3 regions of the Micromonospora sp. NPDC047187 genome follow, and region 1 is predicted to be linked to each of the others. Evidence: riboswitches for the same ligand, from Rfam matches in the RefSeq annotation. Region 1 holds a riboswitch; each other region holds the start of a gene.
What was found. A riboswitch is a leader RNA that binds a small molecule or an ion and turns the genes downstream of it on or off. The one in region 1 is predicted to bind S-adenosylmethionine.

Region 1 (9,483 bases):
CTGGAGCTCTTCGGCACGCTCGGCGAGGACGGCAAGTACCACCCGTTCCACGTCTATTCGATGCGGCAGGCGATCGAGGAGGGCTTCATCCTCGACCCGCTGCGCAACTACGTCACCTACGACACCTACTGGAAGCTGGTCAACGCGAACCCGGACGAGCGGGAGGTCGACTCGTCCAAGGCGAACAAGGAACTCGCCCGGTACGCGCTGACCCACGACTCCACCGTCGCCCAGCACGCGCAGATCATCGTCGAGCACTTTCGGGCGCACACCGCCGGTCGGCTCGGCGGTCGGGCCAAGGCGATGGTCGTCACCGGCTCCCGGCTGAGCGCCGTGCAGATGTCCCGGGCCATCAAGCGGTACCTGGACGATCGCGACTACCCGGACCCGGGTGTCCTGGTGGCCTTCTCCGGCACCCTCACCTACGAGGGCGCGGAGGTCACCGAGTCGAAGGAGAACGGCGGCCTGCCGGAGACCGTCCTACCGAAGGCGTTCGCCTACACCCGGGCCGACGACAAGACCGCCCGTGCCGGCACCGCCGCGGGCCAGCGCGAGTACCGCATTCTGGTGGTCGCGGAGAAGTATCAGACCGGCTTCGACCAGCCGCTGCTGACCACGATGTACGTCAACAAGAAGCTTCATGGTGTCTCCGCGGTGCAGACGCTGTCCCGGCTCAATCGCACCGCCGACCGCAAGAGCCAGGGTGACCTGGCGGTGCTGGACTTCGTCAACGACGCCGAGGAGATCAAGGAGGCGTTCCGGCCGTACTTCGAAGAGGCCGAGACCCTCCCCTCGGACCCCAACCTGCTCTACACCGCGCAGAGCCGGGTGATGTCCGCGCAGCTGCTGGTCGAGGCGGAGATGCAGGAGTTCGTGGAGGCGTACCTGGCGGCTGAGGAGCAGGCCGCCGGCAACGCGGCGAAGTGGGAGAACCTGCACGCCGAGCTCTACCGGCACCTCCAGCCCGCCGTCGACCGCTTCGACGAGCTGCTGGGCGGCCAAGACGAAGCGGACTGGGAGGCCGCTGAGACGTTCCGCGGCGACCTCACCGACTACGTCCGCAAGTACGGCTTCCTCGCCCAGATCGTCCCGTACGCCGACTCGGAGCTGGAACGGCTCTACCTCTACGGCCGGCATCTGCTCAACCGGCTGGGTCGGCGGGGCGACGGGGGCGTCGATGTCGGCGAGGTCGACCTCAGTCACCTGCGGGTGGAGAAGACCGGCGAGCACGACGTCAGCCTCGACCCGGAGGGCGCCGCTGAGATGAAGGGGTTCGGCGACGGCTCCGGCGGGGCGAAGGAGCCGGAGAAGTCCCTGCTCTCCGAGCTGGTCGATCGGTTCAACGAGCGGTTCGGCACCAGCTTCACCGACGATGACGTGGTCAAGCCGTTGAACGAGGCGATGGCCGACCCGAAGGTCCGCCAGGCCGCGGTCGCCAACGACGAGGAGAACTTCGGCCACGTCTTCGGGCCGGTCTTCGAGGAAAAGATGATGGACCACTTCGAGACCGCCGCCGACCTCGGTCGCCGCTACTTCGGTCCGGAGCCCGACTTCCGCAGCTCGCTCAACCGCAGCGCCCGCAGCGCCGCCTGGCGACTGATCCGCCGGCAGGAGGGGGTCGTCGACGACGAGGCGGCCTGACCCACTGATGCCGTCGCGGCACCAACGTGACACGCCGCGGCGGCAACCCTGGACGATGATCGGTTCGACCGCAACACTGACCATTCTGGCTGGGACAGTCGCAGGGGTGGGGGCAACGTGCGGGCAGAGCCGATCGCCGGTCGATACGAGCGGGTCGAGGAAATCGGCTCCGGCGGCATGGGGCACGTCTGGCGCGGCTACGACAGCGTCCTCGACCGTGAGGTCGCCATCAAACTCATCCGCGTCGAGGCCGTGCAAACCCCGCAGCAGGCGGAAGAGTTCGCCAAGCGTTTCCGCCGCGAGGCCCGCGTCACCGCACGCATCCAACACCACGGCGTACCCCAGGTGTACGACGCGGTCCTCGACCGCTCCTACGACCGGCTCTACCTGGTGATGGAGTTTGTTCGCGGCACCGCCCTGCGGGCCTTCATCGACCCACAGCATCCGCTGCCGGTCACCTGGGCAGCCGCTATCGCCGCGCAGATCTGCACCGTCCTCTCCCACGCCCACGCCATCCCCGTCGTGCACCGCGACCTCAAACCCGACAACGTCCTGGTCACCGCTGATGGGGCTATCAAGCTCCTCGACTTCGGCATCGCCGCCATCCTGCGCACCGACGTCACCCGCCTCACCGCAACCGGCAGCGCCCTCGGCACCCACCACTACATGCCGCCCGAGCAGATCCAGAACGCACAGATCACGCCACAGAGCGACCTATACGCCCTGGGCTGCGTCCTGCACGAACTCCTCGCCGGGCAGCGGGTCTTCGCCGGCGGCAGCGACTTCGAACTGTGGCACCAGCACGTCACCGAGCCGCCACCACCTCTACGGACGCTCCGCCATGACGTACCTGCACCGATTGAGGAGCTGGTCCTCGATCTGCTGGCCAAGGCCCCCGAGGACCGGCCGGCGGACGCCTACGACGTCTACGAGCGGCTGCTGCCCTTCCTGCCCCTACCTGGATCGGCACTGCCCGCCTCCGAGCGCGCGAGCAGCACCATGCCCGACCCGACGCTGGTGTACCGCCGACCCAACGCGCCCCGTCGCCGACCCGCGCCCGCCGCCGTGGTCCCGGCCCCCCGCAGCGAGACGTCGACCGCCGATTCGGCGGCGATCCTTCAGACCGGGCTTCGAGACGCGATCAAGGCCGCCGTCTCACAATCTGACGAGCTGCTAAACGACGAGCGGTTCGCCCAGGCCGCCGAGGTACTCGAGGGCGTGATCAGTCCCGCCAGCGCGGCGCTCGGTGCTGAGAGTCCCCGCGTGCTGGGCCTGCGATCACGGCGAGCCGCCATCCTCATCATCGGCGGGGACTTCCGGCGCGCGCTGCCGGAGTTCGACGCCCTCGCCGCCGCGTACGCCCGCACCGCTGGCCCCACCAGCGAGGACGCGTTGGAATGCGTCCGGCAGGCAGCCCACTGCCGGGCTGAACTCGGCCAGGCCACAACAGCCCTGCGCCAGTTCCGGCAGGTGCTGACGCACGTACGCGCCGCCTCCGGCGACGTCTCCCCCACGGCTCTCGACCTGCGCCGCAACATCGGCATACTGCTGATCTCCGAAGACAAGTCCGCCGAGGCCGCGGACGAGCTGCAACCGCTGCACGACGACCTCTGCGTCGTCTACGGCCCAGACCATGAGCTGACCCGGGAAGTCGCCGACCTGCTTGCCCGGCTCCGACTCGCCGCCGACTGATAGATCCGCCACCGCCCCGCCACCGCCGTCGGCTCAGGTCTTTCGCGTGTTGTCCGGGGTTGCTCTCGACATCGGTGATCTCTATGCTTCCTGGGCGTCAAGAGTGGTCAGCGTCAAGCCTCCCGGCTTGCTGACCCGGCAACCGCGCCACCCGCGCACGGTGCCTCCGGGGGAAGACCAGGCCGACCGCAAGCTGCGGTACGGCAAGAGCGGGTGCCTCGGGCACCGGAGAGCGAGTTCACCGTGCCACTCGAAGAGCTGGACCTGACTGCTTTCGCGGTCTGCCTGACCTGCGGGCACCTCCGCGACGGTGCCCGGCGCAAGCAGCGGTGCCGCTGCCAGCCCCGTACGCCGGAGTGGGAGCAGCAGTGGCAGGGCCAGGACATTCCTGGTGACCTCGACCTGTGTGTGTTGTGCGTCCGGGACACGGTGACCACCCGAACCCGGTGGTCGTGGCTGGCCTGCGAAACCTGCCGACACGTCTCGCAGCTCGTCGGCGAATGGTACGGCCACCGCGCCGCACTGCCGCTGGGCCGGCACTCGCTCATGAACGGCGACGTGGTTCAGCCGCCGACGGCCACGAACACCGAGGTCGCTGCCTCGATGGTGGCCTCCATGCGGCGTTGCGACGAGCTACGTGAGTGGCAGCAGGTGGAGTTCGCCCGGCTCGCCGAGCCACTACGCCCAGTCGGCCCAAGCGTGCCGCTGGCCGAGTGGCAGCGGCAGTCGCCGCCGTCGCTTGGAGCAAGCGTCGACGCTTTCGACCGCTATGGCGTCCTGCCCGTACCCAACGACCTCAGCAGCCTCCGGCAGGCCCAGAACGAATTCCTGTCCACCGCTCGTTGATCGCCAGTCCAGCCGGCTGCTGTTGGTGGTAGGCGAGATCGCGAACAGCAGCCGCGCTGGTCATCGCCCATCGACGGCCCGGTGATGACGGGCAGCTCGAATGCCGCGGCGTTCGATAGCATCCGGCCATGATGGACAGTGGCGGGCAGCGACGTCGGCGCCTGGTGGTCGAAGCATGACCATCATCAGTGGTTGGCCGGCGCTGACCGTGGCATTGAACAACAGAGCCTCACCAGCGAGGTTGTTCATTCAGGAGCGGTTCGGCCGCTGGCATGACCTGCAGGCACGGTATCGGGAATCCGTGGGCTCCCTTGTCGTGCCTGGGAGCCAGGCGAACCCTGGCACCGTCGGCTCAGCCTTCGACTGGATGGTGCGCTTCATGCTGCATCCCAGGCCGGACCTGAGCTTGGCACTGCTCGGCGCGCGCACTCCCCCACTACGGCACGCGGTCCACGAACTGGCGCGCACGCTGAATTACTCCGAAAGCGGCGACGGCGTGGGGACCTTCCGGTTCACCGGGCCGGCCGCAGGCAGCGAAGCCGACCATCAACTCGCTGCCCGGGCCTGCTGGGCGCTGGCTCTCCTCACCGACCTGTACCGGGTCGGTCCCACACCCGGATCCCCGTTGATGGCCGTGGCCCCAAGGTCCATCACCGCCGAGAAGCTCCTTGAGCTCGCCCCACCCGCGGCCCTCGATGAGCTCCAGGCACTGCGCGCCTTCGCCGAGCAGAGCCTCCTGCCGTCCCTGTCGGCACGGCATGGCGCTTGGGCCCTCGGACCGACCTTCGCCGGATCATCGCTGATGAACGCCGACGCCGACCTGATCGCCGCAGGCCTGTTGCTTGAACTCAAGACGAGCCTCGGCAGCAAGCGCCGCGACGGGACGCGGCGGTCATCATTGGAAGCGCCGACCATCATGCAGCTGCTCGGCTACGTACTGCTGGACTTTCCTGACGAGTTCGCCATCGAAGCCGTCGGCGTCTACAACGCCCGCTACGCACACCTGACGACGTGGCGCCTACCGGAACTCCTGGCTGAGTTGGCGGGCCGGCCCGTCGACCTGGAGGAGGAACGTTTGGCCTTCCATCAGCTGCTCGCCAGGGGCGACCACGTTAGTCCTCGCGTCGGAGACCATCTATGTAGCCCTGGATGAGGGCGGACGCGTCGCGGAAGTTGAGGTCGAAGAACTCGCGGTCCTTGCGCACTCGGTAGGGCGCCAATCGAGCGTGCAGCTCGGCCTCCACCGACGGAGCATCCGCGACCACCCACAAAGCGCGCACGCCATACGGGATAACGACGCCGGTCGCCCGATTGATCTCCCTCACCCGCTCCTCGACGGTCCGCTCGGTGTAGCCAATCTTCAGCATCCGCGGCTGCTCCCGAGTCGACAGCACGTAGATGTAGCCAGCTCCTCGCGGTTCGCGCGGCTGTTCCCCGACGAGACCGGCCAAATGAACCTGCACGTCCGCGTCAATCAGTAGCGTGAGCTGCTTCGCAGCGGTGGCATCGTCGCCGTCTTTGATGGCGGTCCGTAGGCGATAGAGCGCATTAACAGCTCGTCGGCAACGCTTACGTCCGGGGCGGCCCAGTTGTTGCCAGACCGTGAACCAGTCCCACTGGTCCTGCTCGTGACAGCGCCAGTAGAGCCCCTTGACTTCCGACAGGGCCTCCAGCAGTGACGGGCTGGACTCAATCGGGCCGCTCTGCAGGTAGCTCAGCACCGCCGCTACCGACTGACGTCGTTTCTGCTGAACCTCGGGCTTGACGGGAGCCATCCCGAAGCCCCACTTCTGCGCGACCTGCACACGGTGGTCTTGAACTGGAGATGCCACGACCGCCTTCCCCTCCCGTAGCTTCATGCGCCGTCGGATGCGGCGATCCCGGCCACCTCAGCAGCGGCCGGAATGAGCGGGAAGAGTATCGAACACGACTCGCTGGCCGCCGAGCCGGAGCCCGGACGGAAGGCCGCCCGCGTGCGAAGGAACACACGCGACTACAGGCCGAGAGACCGGAGCGGGCAAGATGACCCTCTGCGTGGTCTCCGGCCCTACCCGCGAGAAGACTCGGCGATCGCCAACGTGCTGGCCCGCGTCCGGCTCGCCGGGGCCGGGGGTAGGTGACAATGGCATCCTGTCCCACCGCCATGGATCACCATGACGGATCGCTCGCGGCGATCGCCCGAGGAGGAGTCCGTGGAGCTGGCACCAGAATCTGATGCCGTCTCTGCAGCCAGCGCCGTTCGCGCGTCAATCGGCTTCGACCAGTTGCGCGTGGTCGGGGAAGCGCTGTACTGGCTGGAGTCTCGTCCGAGCTCCGGGAGCGGCCCGGCCCTTGTGAGATGGTCGGCCAACGACGGCGTGGCCGACGTAACTCCGTCGAGGTTCGCCGTGACCAGCAGTGTGCACGCCTACGGCGGTGGTACGTACGCCCCGAGCAGCGACGAGGTGTGGTGCGCCGGCGTGAACGGCCTCTACCGGGTGGCCGGAGGCAACGTCCGCCTGGTGGCGGAGGACTCGTCGTCGTTCGGTGACCTGACGATCGGCAACGGCGAGCTACTCGCTGTAGGGGAGACCGACGACGGTGACGCCCTGGTGGCGGTTTCGTTCGTCGGCGCCCCGGTGATGCGGGTGCTTGCGGAGACGTCGGGATTCTTCGGGGCTCCGCGACCCGGGCCGGGAATGCTGGCCTGGTTGCGGTGGAGTGAGCGGGACATGCCGTGGGACTCGAGCGAGCTGTGGGTGGCGCCCTATGGTGCCGACGGGTTGCTCGGCGATCCGGTGAAGCTCGCAGGCGGGCCGACGGAGTCCGTGGTGGAGCCGCGGTGGGGGCCGGACGCCGCCCTATACTTCGCGTCGGATCGCAGCGGCTGGTGGAACCTCTATCGCTGGGATGGAGAATCGGTGGAGCCGGTGGCTCCGGTGGCGGCCGAGTGCGCGGCCGAGCCGTGGGAGCTGGGCTACGTCTCTTACGACTTCCTGGCTGATGGCCGGATTGTGATGGTGGTGCAGGAGGGACCGCGCCACCGCCTGGCCGTCGTTGATCGTGCGGGAGCGGTCGCCCCGCTAAAGCTGCCCTACACGTCGATCAAGCCGTACCTCGCGGTGGGCGGCGCGTCGGTGGCCTTGGTGGGATCGTCACCGGAGGTGGCTCCGCAGGTGGCGCTGGTGCACCTGGGCGACGAGCCGCGTGTGGAGGTGTTGGCTCGGGCCGAGCATCCGGGGCTTGACGGGCTGGCGGTGTCGACGCCGGTGGAGCTGCGCATCCTGGTTGAGGGCAGCCGGGAGGTGGTGGCGCTGGTATATCCGCCAACCGGGGCAGCGCCGGACTGGTGTGCGCCCGTCATCGTACGGGCGCACCCGGGTCCGACGGCTTCCTGCCTGGTGCGGCTGGACTGGCAGGCGCAGTTCTTCACCAGCCGCGGGTTCGCTGTCGTCGACGTCGACTACACCGGAAGTACCGGGTACGGGCGGGTATTTCGGCAGGCTCTCTACGGCCGTTGGGGCATCGACGACGTGGTGGACTGCCGTGCTGCCGCCGAATTTCTGCTGACCGAGGGCCGGGCGGTCCCGGAGGCGGTGTTCATCCGTGGAGCCAGCGCAGGCGGGTATACCGCGTTACACGCGGTTGCACAGGACGGTCCGTTCATCGCGGCAACCGCCGTGTCAGCGATCGTCGATCCCGAGCGTTGGGCGGAAACCGTGCCTCGATTCCAGCGCGCACACGCGACCCAGCTGCGCGGTGGCGCCGGGCGAGTTCGTGCAGAGGACATCCGCCGACCCGTCCTGATGATCCACGGCACCGCCGACGACGTAGCGACCGCCGACGACGTGCGGGAACTCGCCGACGAGTTGCAGAATCGGGGCGCGCCGCATGAGCTGATGCTGCTCGACGGTGTTGGGCATTACGTCGCCACCTCGGCTCATGCTGCCCGGGCGTTGGAAGCAGAGCTTGCCCACTACCGCTCGGCGATGGCCGAAATGGCGTCCGGCTGACGGCTACACCACTGCGGACGGTAGCCGGTGCCGCACGTACTCGCCGAGTTCCTGCACTTCCGGCTCGCCCCGGTAGGGATCGAGGTCGACCTGGACGTCGACGATGCGTTGCACGCAGCGGTGGGACAGGGTCGCGGCGGCGTGGTCAACCGCAGTGCGCGCTGTGGCACAGGCTTCGTCGATCCGCCCGGCCGTTGCCAATGACGAGGCGAGGAGCGCGGTGTCGATCGCGAGCCGGCGCACGTGCGACGGACGAAGCCCGGCGAGGGCTGCGCCGAGGTGCCGTTGCGCCTGCCGGGGCTGGCCGAGGTCGTGGAAGCAGTGGGCGAGTTCGTCGGCCAGGTAGGCGGCGGTGAAGTAGCGAATCCACGGCGGCTCCTCGCCCGCCCGGCTACGGGCAAGCTGCCGTTCCGCGACGCCGAGGTGGGCGGCGCAGGCCGCCTCGCGCCCGAGGCGGGCCTGGGCGCGGGCGGCCACGGCGTGCAGCGCCGCCCGCACGGCCGGGGTGGCGTGGGTCTCGCTGCCCGTCAATGCCGCGAGCGCCATCCGTAGCGCGGGCTCGGGGTGGTTGCAATGCAGGGACAAATGAGCGATGTTGACCGCGAGCAGGTATCCGCCGTACACGCGGTCACCGGCGGACTGGGCCAGCCGGAGGGCGCGTAGATAACGGCGTTGGGCCAGACCGTAGGCGCCGGTGTCGACCGCCTGGTACCCGCACAGCTCAAAGAATCCCGCCGCGAGCCCTTGCAGGTGGACACGGACGGCCTCGTTCGCGGGCGAGGCCGCCAGCAGCTGGTTGAGTTCGCCCTCGATGTAGTGCTGCACCTGGGCGTGGACTCGGCCGGCCCCGAAGGTGTGGTCCAGCTCGCGAAACATCGCCAGCGAGGTCTCCGCAGCCTGGATATCTTCTTCCGACACCCACCCCGAACGGGCCGGAGCGTCGACCCTATGCGTCAGCGAGCCGACTTCAGCGGTCAGCCATTCCAATGCGGCGCGATCGAGGACGCCGGGCTGAAAAGGCACCCGCCTGACCAGCTCGGCGCGTTCGCCAACCTTCGGGTGGTCTGCGGTGCCGCCCGCAGAAGGGCTGGCCGTTCCTGGAATCGTTCGGGTCCTGCGACGCTCTTCCTCGATTAGCGGCCACATCCGCGTGAGAGCGCCGTCAGCCGAGAGTGCCGCGTCGCACGCCTCAGCGAACTTGCGGGATGGGAACCGGTCCGCTGTTTCCACCCGGCGCACCAGGTCCGCGCTGAAGCAGATCATCGCCCCGAGCTTCGCCTGCGAGCACTGGGCCGCTTCGCGCAGGCGACGG
Region 2 (9,483 bases), on a different contig from region 1:
CGGTCGGCGCCGTCGAACGACGCGATGGTGATGCTCATGCCGGTGAGCCTGCACCGTACAAAAGCGATCGGGCCAGCGAATTACTCGCTGGCCCGATCGAACGTTGGTCGGGAGGGACACTCGCACAACGCCTCCGGCGTTGGGTCGCAAGAACTTCAAAAGTCTTCGGCGAAATGCCCTCCCGCACGGAGCATCTTGCGCCGTCCGGTTCCTGCCGTCAAGTCCGTAGCGGCAGGTTTTCCACACTCACAGCGAAAACCCAGTTACCGACTGATCGACTCGGCCACGGCTCCGAGCGAGCCCGTCAGCCCAGGAGGCCGGCGTCGCGGGCGGCGCGCAGCGAGGGCTTGATGTGGTGGGTCGGACCGACCTGGCCGGCCACCGCATCGATGGTCTTCAGACCCTCGCCGGTGTTGAACACGACGGTCTCGGCCGTCGGGTCGAGCCGACCGGACTCGACCAGCTTGCGCAGCACGGCCACTGTGACCCCACCAGCGGTTTCGGCGAAGACCCCGGTGGTACGGGCCAGATCGCGGATGCCCGCGCGGATCTCGTCGTCGTCGGCGTACTCCATCCAGCCGCCGGTGCGGCGGACCGCCTCCAGGGCGTAGAGGCCGGCCGCCGGGTCGCCGATGTTGAGCGATTTGGCGATGCCGGTGGGCTTGACCGGAACGATCGTGTCGGTCTCGGCGTGCAGGGCGACGGCGATCGGGTTGCAGCCGGCGGACTGCGCGCCGAAGACCTTCCAGCCGTCGGCGGGCGCCTCGACCAGGCCGATCTCCACCAGCTCGGAGAACGCCTTGTCAATCTTGGTGAGCAGCTCGCCGCTGGCCATCGGGATGACCACCTGCGCCGGGATCCGCCAGCCGAGCTGCTCGGCCACCTCGTAGCCGAGGGTCTTGGAGCCCTCCGCGTAGTACGGCCGGACGTTCACGTTGACGAACGCGGTGTCCTCGAATTCGTCGGTCTCCACCAGCTCGCCGCAGAGCCTGTTGACATCGTCGTACGAGCCGTCGATGGCGACCAGTTCGCCGCCGTAGACGGCGGTGGTGATGACCTTGCCCTGCTCCAGGTCGCTGGGGATGAAGACCACCGAGGGCGCCCCGGCGCGGGCCGCGTGGGCGGCCACCGAGTTGGCCAGGTTGCCGGTCGACGCGCAGGCGAACCGGCTGAAGCCGAGTGCCTTGGCGGCGGTGAGCGCCACCGAGACGACCCGGTCCTTGAACGAGTGGGTGGGGTTGGCGCTGTCGTCCTTGACCCAGAGCGGCGCGGTGATGCCCAGTTCGGCGGCGAGGTGCGGGGCCGCCACCAGCGGGGTCAGCCCCGGGTCGAGGGTGACCCGGCTGGCCGGGTCCTGGCCGGCGGGGAGCAGGGCGGCGTACCGCCAGATGTTGTTCGGGCCGGCCTCGATCTGCTCGCGGGTGACGGCGGCCAGTGCCGCGGTGTCGTAGTCGACCTCCAGCGGGCCGAAACACTCGTAACAGGCGTGCTGGGCGGCGAGCGGGTAGCGGGCCGAGCAGGCACGGCAGACCAGGGCGCGGGCGGGGCTGGCGGAGGTGTCGATGCCGGAGGCGACGAGCGTCGACGTCATGTCGAGAGTCCTCTCATCTTTCCCCGCATCGCACGGTGCGGCGGGGACGGAATTGGCACCTGCCCCGCGGGTCGCTCAGCGGTGAGCGCGCAGGGTGGTTGCCGGGGCGTCGTCGGGCCGTATCCCTCAGCCCCTCTGGATGAGGTATTCAGTTGTGCCGTCGAGTCTAGGACAACGCTGTCGGTCGCTGCTAGCGCTGATCCCAGGTAGTGGGTCAGCGGGCGCTCACCGCCAGCGGGTCGGTCACCGCGATCGGGTCCGTCACCGCGCTCGGTCGGGGCAGCGACTCGGTCCGGGGCCGGGCCGCGAGGTTCGCGGCGATCAGGGCGGCGATCACGGCACCCACCAGGACGGCGTACGCCAGTTGCGGGGCGACCGCCACGAGGTCGGCGGCGGCCGGCGCGTGCTGCCAGCCGACGGCGTCGGCCCCGACGCTCAGGACGAGCATGGCGGCCGTGCCGGCGAGCGCGGTCAGTGTGGTGAAGCGCAGCGGTGACCACTCGCCGAACCGGCTGGCGCCGTGGGTGTAGATGCCCCAGCCCAGCACCGCGCCGATCATCATGAGCCCGCCGAGGCCGAACTGGCCGAGCCCGGCCAGGCTGCCGCGCGTGATCACCAGACCGACGCCGAGGAGCGCCACCAGGGAGAGGGCCAGCAGCAGCGGCTTCGGGCGTACGCCGTCACGGGCCCAGCGGACCAACTGGGTGATCACCGGAGTGGTGGCCACGAATAGGGAGATCTGCTGCGGGGCGGCGTGTTCGAGCGCCAGGTTGGTGAGCAGGTTGAAGCCCGCGAAGCCGACCACTCCGAGCACCACCACCTCCAGCGCGCGGCCACCGTGCCGGAGCGCGCCGGCACCCTCGCGGAGCAGCAGGATGGCGACCAGGACGACGGCGGCCAGCAGGTAGCGCGCGGTGGTCAGGTTGAGCGGGTCGACCCGGTCGAGCGCGCTGGCCAGGATCGGAAACATCACGCCCCAGCCGAGCACGGCGACCAGTGGGTACGCGGTGGCGCGGGATCGCATCGGCAACTCCAATGTTCGAGTATCGTCGAACCAACGACACCGACCATAGGGCGTCGTTCGATAGTTGTCGAACAAGGGTTACACTGGTCACATGGAGCCGCACGAGCCCGACCTGACCGCCGTACCGGTCACCAACGTGTTGGCCGCACTCGCCGACGACGTGCGGCTACAGATCGTCCGGGCGCTCGCCGAGGGCGGCGAGTCCGCCTGCGGCAGTTTCGACTTCGGCGTCTCCAAGGCGACCCGCAGCCACCACCTCAGGGTGCTGCGCGAGGCGGGCCTGACCCGGACCCGGGCGGCCGGCACCAGCCGACTGGTCCGGCTGCGCCGGGACGAGCTGGACAAGCTCTACCCGGGCCTGCTGGACGCGGTCCTCACCCAGCGCCCGCCGGCCTGACCTCGCCCCCACCCTGGCCCACATCGGCCCGTCCGGCCGCCGCCAGACACGGCGGCGGGGGGCGGGTCGGACCTGCCCCAGGCGCTCGCTTTGGAGCTGAGTCGTCTGCGACATCAGCGAAGAGGTGCGGCCCGACGGGGCACCTCACCCGGCGCGCCGCCGAAGCCGCCTCGTCGAGGCTTCGGCGACGCGTGGTTCGGGTGCGATCAGACGGACACCGCGTCGGGCTCGGCCGCCGAAGCCGGTGCCGAGGGGGTGTGGGTGCGACGCCGGGTGAGCAGCGTGTCGAGTGCCCAGGCGCCCGGGCCGAGAGCCGCGACCAGCAGGAATGCCCAGCAGAAGAGCGCTGCCCGCTCGCCTCCGTTGTGCAGCGGCAGCAGCGCATCCGGCTGGTGCACCACGAAGTAGGCGTACGCCATCGAGCCGGAGGCGAGCAGCGCGGCGGGCCGGGCGAAGAGCCCGACCAGCACCAGTACGCCGCAGACCAACTGGATCAAGGCAGCCCACCAGCCCGGCCAGGTGCCGAGCGGGACCGCCTTGCCAGTCATCGGGTTGCCGCCGAACAACCCGAACACCGAGGACAGGCCGTGCAACGTGAACAGCAGGCCGATCACGATGCGGAACAGGGACAGGGTCGGCCCGCCGAGCCGAGAGACGTTCATGGCACCTCCATCGAGGAGAGTGAATGGGTCTCGTCGATCCTGAGGCATCAAGACATCGAATATCATAATTTCCTTGCTGGTGGGATAATCCCTCGTGAAAACGGTGTGAACGAGGCACCCCCACCCTCCCCCGGTGATGTCGCAGACGATTCAGCTCCAAAGGCGCACCAGGAGAGGTTCCCCACCAGTTCAGGTGGCGGCGCAGGGAGGGCCGGCGAGGCCGGGGCCGGGCGGCGGCGTGCTGCGCAAGTGGGCAAGGATCAACGGATGATCTCCCGCGACATGGCAGCACGGCGACGCATCACCGCGACGGTCGCGACAGCTCTCGCGCTCGGCGGCTGCACTCCCGGCGACCATCGGGGTCAGGGCGGGGACCCGAGCGGGCCGCCCCCCGGGTCGAGGGCGGAAGCAGGCCCGACCGCCAGCAGCGAGCCGCCGGCCGAGTGCCCGGCCCCCGGCGTCCGGATCCGGTCGACCGGCGGGGACGCCGCCATGGGCCTGCGCGCACTCGGCCTGGAACTGGTCAACTGCGGCGAGCACCCCTACCAGCTCAACGGGTACCCGGTGCTGCACGTGTTCGACGAAGCGCGCGAGCCGATCATGCTGCGGGTGGTCAACGGCGCCAAGGAGATCACCTCCGGCTTCGACCAACCACCCCGGCAGGTCACCCTCGCCGCCGGCGAGCGGGCCACCGCCGTGGTGCTCTGGCGCAACCTGGTCACCGACTCGACAGTGGTCGCCACCAACGGCGAGTTCCTGACTGTGGCGCCCGCCGCCGGGCAGCCGGCCGAGGAGGTCGACCCGGACGGGCCGATCGACCTCGGCAACACCGGCCGGATCGGCGTCAGCGCCTGGAAGAAGGCCGACCCGAGCAGCCCACCTACGACGTGATGTCCTTGCGGGTGAAGCGCCAGAACGCCAACCCCCAGAACAGCGTCGCGTAACTGATCGCCGAGATGCAGCCGCGCACCACGTCGTCGGTCTGCACCGGAGTCGACAGCAGGCCCAGCCAGGCGGTGCTGAAGTGGGTGGGCAGGAAGTCGCGCAGCGCGCCCAGGGCGGTGATCTGGTCCAGGATGCTGGACAGGATCCAGAGCAGAACCGCACCACCCACAGCACCCAGCGCGGCGTCCGTGATCACCGACAGCAGGAACGCCAGGCCGGCCACCACCAGCAGTACGACAGCCAGGTAGCCCAGCACGGCCAGCAACCGGAGCAACCCCTCGGTGGGTTCCAACTCGGCGGCGACGGTGCTGCGCAGCGGCGACCAGCCGTAGCGCAGGGTGCCGGCCAGCAACGCGGTGCCGGCCAACAGCAGCAGGGCCAGTCCCGAGTACGCGAGCGCGACCACCAGCTTCACAGTCAACAACCGCGCCCGGGGCACCGGGATCGCCAGCAGGTAGCGCAGGCTGCCCCAGCTCGCCTCGCTGGCCACCGTGTCGCCGCAGAACAGCGCGACGACCACCACCAGCAGGAACGACGCCGAGACGAAGATCGAGAACAGGGTGAAGTTGAGCCCGCCCGAGGTGGCCAGTTCGACCAGGCTGGCGAACTCGTTGCGACCGTTGTCGTCGTCGCCGCCCGAGTCGAACTGGAACGCGATCAGGATGATCAGCGGCAGCAGCACCATGAACCCGAGCGCCAACTGGGTCCGCCGCCGCGACGCCTGCCGGCGGAACTCCGCCACGAACGGCATGGTGGCCGACGGCCGGTAGCCACGGGCCTCACCCGCGTCAGTAACAGCCATCACCGGTCACCGCTTCCCCGAGAGTTCTCGCCCACCAGGGCGAGGAACGCGTCCTCCAGGCGCCGCCGAGGCACCACCCGGTCCACCCCGATGCCGGCGCGCACCAGCTCCGCCACCACCTCACTGCGGGCCGTGCCGTTGGTGTCGACCACCAGTTGGCCGTCGCTCTCCGGCAACACGCGGACCCCGTGCAGCCGGTCCAGCACCGCCCGCGCCGCCACCGGGTCGGTGACGTCGAAGAGCACGCTCGGCGACTCGCCCACGATCTCCTCCACCGGCCCGGACGCGACGATCCGGCCCTTGTTCACCACCACCGCGTGCGTGCACGTCTGCTCCACCTCGGCCAGCAGGTGACTGGAGACCAGCACCGCCCGGCCGTCCGTGGCGTACCGCTGGAGCACCCGGCGCATCTCGGCGATCTGCGGCGGGTCCAGCCCGTCGGTCGGCTCGTCCAACACCAGCAGTTCGGGAAGGCCGAGCATGGCCTGGGCGATGGCGAGCCGCTGACGCATCCCGTGGCTGTAGTTCTTGATCCTCCGGTGCACGGAGTCGCCAAGCCCGGCGATCTCCAGCGCCGCGTCGAACTGTGCGTCCTCCCACGGCCGCCCGGTGGCCCGCCAGTACGCCTTCAGATTGTCCAGACCCGACAGGTGCGGCAGGAAGCCCGGCCCCTCCACCAGCGCCCCGATCCGGGACAGCACCGGCGAGCCGGGCACCAGCCGACGACCGAAGACGTAGATCTCCCCGGCGGTCGGCTGGGTCAGCCCCATCAGCACCCGCAGGGTGGTGGTCTTGCCGGCGCCGTTCGGCCCGAGCAGACCCACTACCTGACCGGGGTGCACCTCGAAGTCCACGTTCGACACCGCGACGAAGCCGTCCGCGTACTCCTTGCGCAGCGCGCGCACGGCCAGCGGGGTGTCCGCGTACTCCGGGTGCACCGACCGGTCCTGGCGGCGGTGCCGGCGGCGAACCAGGGCGACGACCACGACGAGCCCGATCACGATGGCGGCGAGCAGGCCGGCGAGCACCCAGCGCCAGATCGTCGCCGCGGTGGGGATCGGCTCACCGCTGACAGTGGGCAGGCTGACCGCGCCGTCAGCGGCCACCGTGTAGACGGTCGGCGCGGCCGGCGTGGTGTACGCCTGGTCGGAGGTGGCCACCACCAGCCGCAGCCGGTGCCCGGCCTCCACCCGGCGGACGATCCCGGGCAGCGTCACTGTGACCGGGCGGGCGTCCTGCACCTGCTGCGGGAGGCCGGTGAGCCGGATCGGTGCGACCAGGCCGTTCGGCAGGGTGGCCGCGCCGTCCGGGTCGACGTCGTAGAGCTTGACGAAGAGCACCGCCTCGCCGGTCGGCGACGCGGCCCGCAGGGTGACGGTCGGCGCACCGGCCACGTCCACCGCCTCGGTCAGCGGGGTCGACTCGAACTGGGCGTGCTGGCCGGGCACGTCACCGGCCACGCCGTCCAGCAGCGAGGCGAGCCCGCCGGCGAACGGGATCGAGGAGATGGCGGCCGGGTTGCCGTTCGGCGGGTTCGCGATCGGCTGTGCCGGGCCGGCGACAGTCACCTCCCGACGGGCGTTGCCGGTGAGGCCCGGGTAGTCGGCGCGGCGGAAACCGGTGGCGACGAGACCCCGGTCGAGCGCGTCGAAGCCGGCGATCCGCGACCAGGTGAAGTCGTCGCCGGGCGCGTCGCCCTCGCCCTTGACGTAGTGGTCGAGCCATTGGACGGTCAGGAACTTCACCCGGTCGGAGTCCGAGCGGGGCCCGCTGCCACCGTCGTGCCCGCCGGTGAACCAGGCGACCCGTACCGGGGTGCCGGTGGCGGCGATGCCGCGCGCGTTCGCGTCGGCCTCACCGAGCGGGAAGAGGGTGTCCGCCTCGCCCTGCACCAGCAGGGTGGGGGCCTTGATCCGGTCCAGCACACCGGCCGGGCTGGAGCGGCGCAGCAGGTCCACGGCGGCCTGGTCGGCGCGGCCGGTGGTGGCGATCCGGAGGTACGCGGCGCAGACGTCGGCGGCGAACCGACCGCAGGACGGGTCGGCGGCACCGGTCGGGGCGCCACCGGGACCGGTGCCGGGACCGGTGCCGGGGCCGGCGCCCGGCCCGGGGCTGGGCGGGCCGGCCGACGCCGGTGCGCCCTGCGGCTGGGCGGCGGTCGCGCCGGAGAGCCCGGCCGGGCCGGAGCCCACGTTGCCGCCCCCGCCGAAGAAGAGACCGGCCCAGCCCTTCTTGAACACGCCCTCGGTCGGCGCTCCGCCGGTGCTCTCCGGCAGGAACGCGCGGGACAGGTCGTTCCAAGTGATCATGGGCACGATCGCGTCGACCCGACGGTCCTGGGCGGCCAACAGCAACGCCAACCCACCGCCGTACGAGCCGCCGACCACACCGACCTTCGGGTCGCCGGCGGCGTCGGTGCGCACCTCCGGCCGCGCGGCCAGCCAGTCCAGCAGCCGCTCGGCGTCGCGTACCTCGTAGTCCGGGTTGTCCAGGTGGATCTCCCCGCCGCTGCGACCGAACCCCCGCGCGGTCCAGGTGAGCACCGCGTAGCCGCGCCCGGCGAACTCCTCCGCGTCGGAGCGCACCGACTCCTTCGTGCCGCCGAACCCGTGCGCCAGCAGCACCGCCGGCACCTTCCGACCGGACGAGGCGTCATCCGGCAGGTACAGGGTGGTGTCCAGGTTCACCGGCTGGTCACCGGACGGTCCGGAGCGGACGGTGAGCATCGCGCTCTCGGTGCGTACGCCCGGTCCCTGTGGCCACACCGCCCAGGTCACGGCGGCGGCCAACAGCACGACGACCACTGCGGCGGCGGTCGCGCGGCGGCGGGTGGGCAGGGCACGCCGGAACCACGCGGCCGGCGACGGCGATGTCATGCGGCACACGGTACGGCCCACAGCCTGAGCGTTCGCTGAGATCCGCCGTACGTCCGTCCGGTTGCCCCAATCGGTGCGCGATGGGGTGCGAGCGCGCAACGTCCGACGCGGCACAGTGAGTTGAGTTCGGATCCCGTGAATTCCGATCTTCCGCGGATATCCACATCGATCCCTCCATGTCACACCCACAGCGGACACAGAGCGTGCCGGTAACACGGACAAATGGTGACATGGCTCGAAGTGACGCGAACCTGACTCGCCGAGTGAGGTCTGACCAGGCAGGGGTTCGATTAGTTTTCCGGTCCGGTGCACGGGACTTGTCGGCCAGCCCGACGCCGCGCCGATCAGCGCCCCACGCCGGAGGAGACACACATGACAGTCCCCGCGCCGCGGGCCCGTCGACGGCCGTCCACGCTGGGCCGGCTGCTGCCCCTGCTGCTCATCGCAGCACTGCTGGCACCGTTGGGCCTGCTCGTCACGTCGAACTGGCGGCAGGTGACCGACGACCGGGACCTCGCCGCCCGGGAACGGCTCGGCGTGCAGTACCTCACCGCGCTGGCGGCGGTCACCGATGCCCTCGTGGAGGCCCAGTCCAACGCGGTGAACGGTCGCCCTGTCGCCCGGGAGGCGTTGAACGGGGCGGTCGAGAAGGCCGCCGCTGTGGACGCCCGCATCGGCGGGGAGCTGCTCAGCCAGGAACGCTGGGCCGGCGTACGGGCCAAGCTGGAGGCGCTGCGCGGCCGCACCGCCACCGACCCCGAGGCCGCCTACACCGCGTACGGCGAGGTATCCGACCTGCTGCTGGCCCTGCACCGGAAGGTCCGGGAGAGTTCCGGGCTGGTCCGTGACCCCGAGGCCGACTCGTTCTTCCTCCAGGACAGCGCCGGCCAGGAGCTGCCCGAGGCGGTGATCGGCGCCGGTCGGCTGGCCGACCTGTCCACGCTCGTCTCCCGCCGGCCAGCCGCCGAGCAACCGCGCGGCCTGCTCGAGCTGACCGGCCTGCGGGTGTCCGCCCTGACCCCCGCCGCGGACCTCGTCGACAACCTGCGCTCGGCCGTGGACGGTTCGGAGAGCACCGACCTCGGTGCCAACGTGCTGACCCCGCTGGACACCTACCAGCGTTCGGTGGAGGCGCTCGCCGGGTACTCCCTGCCGGACAAGGAGACCGGCGTGGTCGACCCGGGCC
Region 3 (9,483 bases), on a different contig from region 1:
GAGAGCAGCAGCGCGATGGCCAGCGGGATGATCACGATCTTGATCCTGCTGACGATCATCAGCAGGGCCCAGGCCACCACGCCGATCACGATCAGTCGCCAACACCACGCGGCGGCGATCCGCAGCCCGTGCGGGACGTCGGCGTCGTCCCGACTGGCGGTGGAGCTGTGCAGGTCCACCGGGGGCTCCGCGCCGTAGACAGTGGCGCTCGACGGCGCGGTCGGCCCCGGTACGGCCGGCGACGCCACCCGGGCCGCCTCCGACGCATCGTTCAGCGCGTCAGCGGAGACGCCCTCGTCGGCGCGCGCCGACTCCTGTCGTGACTGGTAGGCGCGGCGAAGCCGCCCGCGTACCCGCTCGAAGCGGCTCAAGCGCACCTCCTGGCAGAAAACCCGGCCCGCCGACGGCGACAGGTCGGACAGCATACGTCCGTTCCCGACACCGTAGGGCGGTTCCGCCACACAGTGCCCCGACCACCTCCGGCGTAACCACCGGCCAGCCACCGTCGGCCACACGGTAGCGTCTGCGACGTGACCGCCGACAACGATCTCGACGCCGGCCTGCCGATCCGCCTGCTGCACGACCGCGTGCTCGTGCGGATGGAGGGCAGCGAGGGCGAACGCCGCTCCACCGCTGGCATCGTCATTCCGGCGACCGCCGCGGTCGGCAAGCGCCTCGCCTGGGCCACAGCGGTCGGGGTGGGGCCGAACGTCCGCGCCATCGTCTCCGGCGACCGGGTGCTCTTCGACCCGGACGAGCGCTCCGAGGTCGAGCTGCACGGCCGCGGTTACGTGCTGCTGCGGGAGCGGGACGTGCACGCCGTGGCCGCCGAGCGGATCGAGAACGACTCGACCGGCCTCTACCTCTGACGCACCTCCCCCGGCCACCAGGCCCCGTCGCGCACCGTTTGCCCAGCCGCACGACGGGAAGCCATCCGGCGACCGTGGCCCTGGGGAGGGACGATGCCGGTATTCGTGAAGAAGCTGTTGACCTGGGGCAGTGTCGCGTTCCTGATCTACTTCATGGCCTTTCGGCCGGACGGCGCCGCGCAGATGTTCCGGGCGATCGGGGCCGCGCTGATCGCGATGTTCCAGGGCCTCGGTGACTTCCTCACGTCGCTGATGACCTGAGCCGCACTGCTTGCCTACCGTCGGCCGCCGGCCGCCAGTTGCCGCTGTCAGGGGTGCGTCGGCGGCCACTGGGACGCCGGGCGCAGGCCGGGCCAACCGGGCGGGGCATACCCCACCGGAGCCGGGGCGGGAGCGAGCACCACCGGGATCGGCACCACCGGCTCGTCCGGGGCGTCCACCGCGCGCTGCGTGCCGTCCGGGAAGCGCAGGTGGTAGCGGCTGCCGTCCCAGACCCCCGCCGGGGCCTGCGGGTCCCGACCCACGAAGAACGACCGGTATTCGGTGATCGCGTCCAGCAGCTCCCGCTCCTCGCGGGCGGTCCGCTCCTGGTCGGCGGGTTTGCGGTCCAGGCCACGCAGCGCCCCGTCGCGCAGCAGGGCCAGCCGGGTCGCCGCGGACTGGTAACCCCGCATCGCCCGCACCCCGGCGTCACCGGCCACCCGCCGCGCCCAACTGCGGGCGGCGTGCCGCCGGCCGAGACTGCTCAGGGCAGCCACCTCGGGCGGGCTGAGCCAGCCGGCGCTTACGTAGTCGGGTAGGACCCGCTCGGTGAGCCGCCCCTCCCAGGCGCGCAGCCACAGCGCCAGCCCCACGGTGCCGAAGAAGACCGGCACCATGAGGCCCAGGAAGCCGTACAGCATGATCATGGCCTCGCCGGTGGCCTGGGTCAGCGTGGGCAGCAGGTTCCACGTGCCGTGCAGCATCATCGCCAGCAGCAGGCCGGCGATCGGGGCGAGCACCCGGATGCGCCGGTCCGCCGTCCGGGAGGCGATACCCAACCCCACACCGGTCATCGCTGTGAAAAGGGGATGGGCGAACCCGAACAGCAGGATCCGCAGGATGAAGATCGCGATGACCTGCTGGATGCCGGTGGCCGGGCCGTACCGGTCGGCTCCGGACGCGTACCCCAACCCGCCCAGGTAGAGGATGTTCTCCACCATCGCGAAGCCGACCGCGGCGAGCCCGCAGTAGACCAGACCGTCGGTGATCCCCGACCACTCGCGGCGGCGGAACACCAACAGCAGGATCGGGCCCAGCGCCTTGGTCAGCTCTTCGATGAACGGCGCCACCAGCACCCCGGTGAGCGCGGACGGCAGGCCCCAGTCGGCGAAGCGGTTGGCCGCGAAGTCGTTCACAGTGAGCGAGGCGGCGGTGGAGACGAACGCCCCCCAGGCGAAGCAGAAGATCAGATACTTCAACGGCTCCGGTTCGTACCGGTCCAGCCAGAGGAAGCAGCCGACCAGCACCGGCACCGGCAGGATGGCGGCGACCACCCCGATCAGCAGGGCCTGCACACCGAGCGACTGGCCGAGCGTGAAGACCATGAAGACCGCGCACGCCGCGATCAACAGCACCACCCCGGCCAGCACCAGGAACCGCCGCCAGCCCAGTCGGCGCAGCGGCATCCGGGGCGTCTCACCCATGGGCGGGACGGCGGGCGCAGGCGCGGCGGCGGGCGACGGCGGCAGCGGTGAACCGGGCGGGGTGTCGGCCATGCGGTCAGCGTAGCCATCCGCCGCCGGCTGGTTCGGTCGCATCGGTAGCCGCTATGCTGCCGGCAGGTCACGAGCGCCAGCGTCAAGCCCCGGCTTGCTGGCCGGCAACCCTCGTCGAGTTCGCGGTGGGGTGCCCCGGGTGATGACCGGGCCCAGCCCGATCGGTGTGCTGGGCAAGCGCGGACCCCGTCCCGATGTCGCACCCGGGGTCCCTGACCCCGGAGGTTCCGGCGTGTCCGTCACTCTCGTCCCCTCGCTGCCCAGCCTGCCCAGCCTGCCCACAGTGCCGTCGGCGCCGTCCGCGCCGCTCGACGTCCTCGGTGTGCCCGGCGAGATCAACCTGGACTACGCGGCCAGTGCGCCGTGCGCGCGGGTCGCCGCCGACGCGGTGGCCGAACTGCTGCCCTGGTACGCCAGCGTGCACCGCGGAGCGGGAGCGCTGTCGCGGCGGTGCACCCTCGCGTACGAGCAGGCAAGGCAGACGATCGGCGACTTCTTCGGCGCTCGCGCCGACGATCATGTGATCTTCACCCGCAACACCACTGACGCGCTCAACCTGCTGGCGCGAGCCGTGCCGGCCGGCACGACTGTGGTCACGAACGCCTCCGAACACCACGCCAACCTGCTGCCCTGGCCGCGCGGGTCGGTGCGGCTGCCGGTGCCCAGCGACCCCGACGGGGCGGTACGCGATCTCGCCGCCGCCCTCACCGAGCTGCGCCGGGGCAGCAGCCCGGCGTTGCCGGTGCTGGTCGCGGTGACCGGTGCCAGCAACGTGACCGGTGAGCGGTGGCCGGTCGCCGAACTGGCGCGGGTGGCCCACCGGCACGGTGCCCGGATCGTGCTCGACGCCGCGCAGCTCGCCCCGCACGCCCCGGTCGACCTGCTCGCGCTCGACGTCGACTACCTGGCCGTGTCCGGCCACAAGCTGTACGCGCCGTTCGGCGCGGGCGTGCTGATCGGTCGGGCCGACTGGCTGGACGCCGCCCCGCCCTACCTGGCCGGCGGCGGCGCCACCAGCCACGTCGGGCCGGCCACCCACGACGTGACCTGGGCGACCGGCCCGGCCCGACACGAGGGCGGCACCCCGAACCTGCTCGGAGCGGTCGCGCTGGCGGCGGTGTGCAAGGCGCTCGACGAAGCGGACCAGGGCGCACTGGCCGCCCACGAGCAGGGCCTGCTGGCCCGGCTACGGACCGGCCTCGCCGCCCTGCCGCACGTCGTCGAGCTGCGCACCTTCGGCCCGGACGCGCCCCGGGTCGGCATCGTGTCGTTCGTGGTCGCCGGGTGGGACTCCACCGAGGTGGCCACGCAGCTGGCCGCCGAGCACCACATCGGCGTACGGGACGGGTTGTTCTGTGCCCACCCGCTGGCCCGGCGTCTGCTCGGCGAGGCGGCGGAACGGACCGGCCGGCGGGACCTGCCGCCCACCGCGCTGCGTGCCAGCATCGGGCTGGGCAGCACGGCCGCCCAGGTGGACCGGCTGCTCGCGGCGCTGGCCGAGCTGGGCTGAGGCCAGGCCGGCGCAGGCCCCCCGCTCAGCCGACCGGCGGGGCGGTGGGTGGCTTCGGTGTCTCGCCAGGCTCGGCGGGCTCACCGACCGGGCGCTCCTGCTCTCCGAAGGCGGTGCGGATCCACCGGTTCGCCTCCTCCTGCTCGATCCCGGAGGCGACCAGCAGGTCACTGGCGGTGGTGCGGATCTGGGCGATGACCACGCTGCCGGAGAAGCCCACCCCGTCGCCGTACGCCCGGCCGGCCTCACTGACCGCCCGCAGCGACCGCTCCCGGGCCTTCTCCGGCTCCTCACCGGCGGCGAACTCGTGCTTGAGCAGCCGGACCGACTCGGCGAGGTGGCCGATCGCGTCCGGCATGGGATCGGGCACCGGTTCCTCGTCCTCGACGAGCGTGACGGACCGGCGGATCAGCGTGCCGCTGTTGCGCATCGCCCGGTCGATCGGGTCGGCCGCCTCGGCGTAGTGGGTCAGTTCGTCGCGGCGGTGCCAGCGGGCCGGGGAGAGGGTGGCGGTCTCCTTCGCCCCCTCGATCGCCTCGCCCAACGTGGCCAACTCCTCCTTGTTGTTGCGCAGCCGCTCCAGTGCGCCCTGGATGGCGGCGCGGTCCCGGTTGCGCAGCCCGTCGGCGGTGGCGTCGAGTTGGGCGGCGAGCAGGTCCAGGGCGGGGCGGGCCGCCCGGTTGATCACTCGGAGTGGGTTCAGTGGCAGCAGGACCGCCGTGACCAGCAGCGCGATCCCACCGCCGAGGAACGCGTCGACGAAGCGGGGGATCTCCAGATCCTTGGTGGAGGGGCTCAGCGTCACGATCAGCACCGCCGTGGCCGCCGCCTGGATGACGATGGCCACGCTCGCTCCGGCGAAGATGGTGAGCAGGATCGCCACTGTGACCACCAGGCCGAGCTGCCACGCCCCGGTGCCGAGCAGGTAGATCAGGAGGTCGCCGACGGCCACCCCGACCCCCACCCCGACGATCAGCTCCACCGTGCGGCGGAACCGCTGGCCGACCGACGCGGCCAGGGTGCCGACCGCGGAGATCGGCGCGAAGACCGGTTGCGGGTTGCCGAGCAACTTGTGCGAGATCAGGTACGCGAGCCCGGCGGCCAGCCCGGCCTGGACGGCGAGTCCGCCGGCCATCCGTACCCGGTGCAGTCGGTCGTGCAGGGTGGCCCGGCCGCGGTGGCGCAGTTGTTCGGTGGCCTCGGCGATCCGCGCGCCGTCGATGTCCACCAACCCGTTGCGCAGCGCGGTACGTCGCACCATGGGCTGTCGCTTGTCCCGGGCCACGGCCATGGGCGCGACTACCCGTGGTGGGCCCGCTGAACCCTCCCTTCCCGCGCGTCGCGGGCGGATGCGGCAGACTCGGACGGTGGTTGATCTGTTGGATCGCTGGCGGGCGGCGGCCCGAGGTGCCGGCGCGAGGCCCGACCCGAGCACGACCAGGGCCGGTGAGCAGGTAATCGTCCGGTGGCGGGAGCCGCACCGGCAATACCACACGGTGGCCCACCTGACGGCGGTGCTCGATGTGGTGGACCAGCACGCCTACCTGGCCGCTCGGGCCGACGCGGTCCGGCTGGCGGCCTGGTTCCACGACGTGGTCTATGACCCCCGTGCCGCCGGCGACACCAACGAACGGGACAGCGCCGCACTGGCCGAGAGCGTGCTCACCGGGCTCGGGGTGCCGGCGCCCACGGTGGCCGAGGTGCGCCGGCTGGTGCTGCTCACCGCCGGGCACGCTGTGGCACCGGGAGACCGGGACGGCGCGCTGCTCTGCGACGCGGATCTGGCCGTGCTGGCCGCGCCGCCGGCCCGCTACGAGCGTTACGCGGCGGCGATCCGCCGGGAGTACGCCCATGTGCCGGAGCCGGCCTTCCGGGCTGGGCGGGCCGCCGTGTTGACCGGCCTGCTGTCGCTGCCCGCGCTGTTCCGGTCGCCACCGCTGGCGAGCCGGTGGGAAGAGCCCGCCCGGGACAATGTGCGCCGCGAGCTGGCCACCCTCACCGGGGCACCGGAGACCGCGGACTGACCAGGTGCTTCGGCCGACGCAGACCGGCGGCGCGGAGCAACCGGACCAGTTCCCGGCTCGGCACCACCTGGGCGCCGAGCCACACCGCCGCCGCGAACCGGTCGGCCGGAATGTCGTAGTGGTCCCGGTCGAATCCGCGCCGGGGCGCGCCGAGCGCCTCGGCGAACGCGTGCAGCTCGGCGTACGAGACGTCACTGATCAGGTGCGACCAGAGCCGACCGCGCCACGGCCAGGCAGGCCGGTCCAGGTAGAGCATGCTGCCCAAGTTATCCCGCCCAGTCGATCATGTTGATGATCGCCGGTCGGCGACCTAGCCTCGGCTGCATGGCCCCCACCGCGCTCCTCGACGACCTGCGCGCCGCGCTCGGTGACGACGCCGTGCTCACCGACCCGGACCTGCTGCGCATGCACCAGCGGGACGAGGCCGACCTGTGCGCCGCCGGCGTCCCGCTGGTGGTGACCCGTCCGCGCGACACCGAGCAGGTGGTCGCCGTGATCCAGGCGGCGGCGCGGCACGGCGTACCGGTGGTGCCGCAGGGCGCGCGGACCGGGCTGGCCGGCGCGGCGAACGCTGTGGAGGGCGCGGTGGTCCTCAGCACCGTCGCGATGAACGAGATCCGGGAGATCGACCCGGTGAGCCGGATCGCGGTGGTCCAACCGGGGGTGGTCAACGCGGCCCTGGCCGGGGCGGTGGCGAAACAGGGCCTCTGGTACCCGCCGGATCCCGGCTCCTGGGAGTCGTCCACCATCGGCGGGAACGTGGCCACAAACGCCGGCGGCATGTGCTGTGTGAAGTACGGAGTGACCACCGAGTACGTGCTCGGCCTGGAGGTGGTGCTCGCCTCCGGTGAGGTGCTGCGCACCGGCCGGCGTACGGCCAAGGGGGTGGCCGGCTACGACCTGACCCGACTGTTCGTCGGTTCGGAGGGCACCCTCGGCGTGATCACCGAGGTGACAGTGGCGCTGCGGCCCGCCCGGGCCGACTCACTGACCCTGGTGGCGGTCTTCGGATCCACCGCCACGGCCGGCGCGGCGGTGGCCGAGATCGCGGCTCGCGGGCTCACCCCCAGCCTGCTGGAGTTGCTGGACCAGACCCACCTGCGGGCGATCGAGGCGTACCAGCCGATGGGGTTGCGGACCGACGCGCAGGCCCTGTTGCTGGCCGCCGCCGACACCGGCTCCCGGGCGGCGGACGACCTGGCCGTGCTGGCCGAGGTGTGCGAGGCCGTCGGCGCCGACGAGGTCTACGCGGCCACCGACGCGGTGGAGGCGGCGGCGCTGCTCCAGGCTCGCCGGCTGGCCCACCCGGCCATGGAGAAGTTCGCGGCGGACGCCTACCCGGGCGGCAACGGCGGTCTGGTGATCGACGACGTGGCGGTGCCGCGCGGCGCGCTCGCCGCGCTCCTGGACGGGGTCGCCCGGATCGCGGCCGAGTGTGAGGTGCCGATCGGCGTGGTGGGGCACGCCGGGGACGGCAACATGCACCCGAACATCGTTGTCGACCGGGCCGACCCGGCGAGCGTGGAGCGGGGTCGGCGGGCCTTCGACGAGATCATGCGGCTCGGCCTGGACCTGGGCGGCACGTGCACCGGCGAGCACGGGGTGGGGCTGCTCAAGCGGGACTGGCTGGCCCGGGAGATCGGGCCGGTCGGTGTCCGGGTGCACCAGGCGATCAAGTCGGCGCTCGACCCGGCCGGCCTGCTCAACCCGGGCAAGGTGCTCTGACCGGCTGCGGTCAGCCCTTGACCTCGGCCGGGGTCGCCTGGGTGAGCAGCAGCAGGATCTCCCCGGCGACCGGCGTGAGCTCCTCACCAGGGCAGTCCTGCGAGGTGATCAGCCCGGCCGAGGTGATGAGGCTGGACGTCAGCGCGTCGATGCAGGTTGTCCGGTACCGCCGGGCCTGGTCGGTCTCGTCGGCCAGCGCCGGGTTGGCGAGCAGCACCTGGAGCCGTTCGGTCAGCTCCGGTGCGAGGGTGCCCCGGGAGGTCACGCCGTCGCCGGCGCAGTCGACGCACTGCCACGCGCCGTTCCGCTCGACGCTCAGGGTGCGCATCGGCCCGTCCTCGCCGAGCCGCTGGAGCAGGCTGACCTGACCGGCGGCGACAGTGGTGGGGATCTCCAGCTGCGAGCCGCCACCCGCAGTGCCGGCGGTCGGTTGCGCCACCGGGGTGCTCGGCTTGTCTCCGTCGAAGAGGGAGCACCCGGTCAGGGCGCCGACGAGCGCGACGGCGAGCAGGGGTACGAGCAGACGAGGGTGCGCGCGGGGTAGCACGCGCGGAAACCTACCCCACCGTAGGTAGCGTTCGAAACCACCATCCGGGCCGGTATCGATGGTTACCCATCGGTAACGTCGCAATTCGTCATCGAGCGGACGGGCGCAGCTCCGCCTGATCGTCGTCGCCCCGGTCGGCCGCGTAACCCCGGACGTCCGGAGCACCGAGGCGGGCCGCGTCCGCCGCCGCGTCGTCCGGCATCAACTGGGACTGCCGCTCCGCCTCCACCCGGGCCCGGTAGTGCTCGACCTCGCGCGCCCGGGTCGCCGCGTCCCAACCGAGCACCGCGCCCATCAACTCGGCGGTGTGCTCCGCCGACTCCAACCCCCGGTGGCTGGTCTCGAACGAGATCCGGGTCCGCCGGGTCAGCACGTCCTCCAGGTGCAGCGCGCCCTCGGCCCGCGCCGCGTAGGCGACCTCCGCCGCCAGATACTCCGGAGCACCAGCCAGCGGGGACGCCAGCAGAGGATCGGCGTCGACCAGCGCCAGCAGGTCCAGGGTGAGGGTGCCGTACCGCTCCAGCAGGTGCTCCACCACGCCCACCGGCACACCGTGCCGGCGTGCCAGGTCGGCCCGGTCCCGCCACATCGCCGGGTACCCGTCGGCGCCGAGCAGCGGCAGGTCGGCGGTACGCGACGAGCGAGCGCCACCGAGTCGGCGAGCGGCCCGGTCGACCACGTCGGACGCCATCACCCGGTACGTCGTGTACTTCCCGCCGGCCACCAGCAACAGCCCGAGCATCGGCTCGAAGACCGCGTGCTCGCGGGAGAGCTTCGAGGTCGAGTCGGCCTCGCCGGCCAGCAGCGGACGCAGCCCGGCGTACACCCCCTCGATGTCGGCGGTGGTCAGCGGCCGGTCCAGCACTGTGTTGACCTGCTGGAGGAGGTAGGCGATGTCGCGGGCCGAGGCGGCCGGGTGGGAACGGTCCAGCCGCCAGTCGGTGTCAGTGGTGCCGATGATCCAGTGCCCGCCCCACGGGATGACGAAGAGCACCGAACTCGCCGTACGCAGGATGAGCCCCGTCTCGCCGGTGATCGCCGAGCGGGGCAC

Region 2: another riboswitch for S-adenosylmethionine. It lies ahead of thrC (threonine synthase); the one in region 1 lies ahead of ABZ794_RS18045 (hypothetical protein).
Region 3: another riboswitch for S-adenosylmethionine. It lies ahead of ABZ794_RS15415 (aminotransferase class V-fold PLP-dependent enzyme); the one in region 1 lies ahead of ABZ794_RS18045 (hypothetical protein).

Annotation. Positions count from the first base shown of each region.
Region 1 is NZ_JBEYUF010000010.1:66,316-75,798, forward strand. Features, by position in the region: gene ABZ794_RS18035 (type I restriction endonuclease) at 1-1,641, shown strand, start outside; gene ABZ794_RS18040 (serine/threonine-protein kinase) at 1,759-3,333, shown strand; SAM riboswitch class IV at 3,429-3,549, shown strand; gene ABZ794_RS18045 (hypothetical protein) at 3,577-4,179, shown strand; gene ABZ794_RS18050 (hypothetical protein) at 4,355-5,332, shown strand; gene ABZ794_RS18055 (GIY-YIG nuclease family protein) at 5,292-5,984, opposite strand; gene ABZ794_RS18060 (prolyl oligopeptidase family serine peptidase) at 6,639-8,171, shown strand; gene ABZ794_RS18065 (helix-turn-helix transcriptional regulator) at 8,175-9,483, opposite strand, start outside.
Region 2 is NZ_JBEYUF010000007.1:248,896-258,378, reverse strand. Features, by position in the region: gene ABZ794_RS15335 (GNAT family N-acetyltransferase) at 1-38, opposite strand, end outside; gene thrC (threonine synthase) at 305-1,591, opposite strand; SAM riboswitch class I at 1,602-1,737, opposite strand; gene ABZ794_RS15325 (DMT family transporter) at 1,806-2,615, opposite strand; gene ABZ794_RS15320 (metalloregulator ArsR/SmtB family transcription factor) at 2,707-3,012, shown strand; gene ABZ794_RS15315 (DoxX family protein) at 3,219-3,674, opposite strand; gene ABZ794_RS15310 (DUF4232 domain-containing protein) at 3,942-4,565, shown strand; gene ABZ794_RS15305 (ABC transporter permease subunit) at 4,555-5,421, opposite strand; gene ABZ794_RS15300 (alpha/beta fold hydrolase) at 5,421-8,297, opposite strand; gene ABZ794_RS15295 (hypothetical protein) at 8,670-9,483, shown strand, end outside.
Region 3 is NZ_JBEYUF010000007.1:272,825-282,307, reverse strand. Features, by position in the region: gene ABZ794_RS15435 (AI-2E family transporter) at 1-425, opposite strand, end outside; gene ABZ794_RS15430 (co-chaperone GroES) at 531-869, shown strand; gene ABZ794_RS15425 (hypothetical protein) at 963-1,130, shown strand; gene ABZ794_RS15420 (PrsW family intramembrane metalloprotease) at 1,178-2,668, opposite strand; SAM riboswitch class IV at 2,692-2,812, shown strand; gene ABZ794_RS15415 (aminotransferase class V-fold PLP-dependent enzyme) at 2,892-4,136, shown strand; gene ABZ794_RS15410 (FUSC family protein) at 4,162-5,397, opposite strand; gene ABZ794_RS15405 (metal-dependent phosphohydrolase) at 5,504-6,160, shown strand; gene ABZ794_RS15400 (DUF4031 domain-containing protein) at 6,132-6,416, opposite strand; gene ABZ794_RS15395 (FAD-linked oxidase C-terminal domain-containing protein) at 6,485-7,885, shown strand; gene ABZ794_RS15390 (hypothetical protein) at 7,896-8,432, opposite strand; gene ABZ794_RS15385 (glycerol-3-phosphate dehydrogenase/oxidase) at 8,521-9,483, opposite strand, start outside.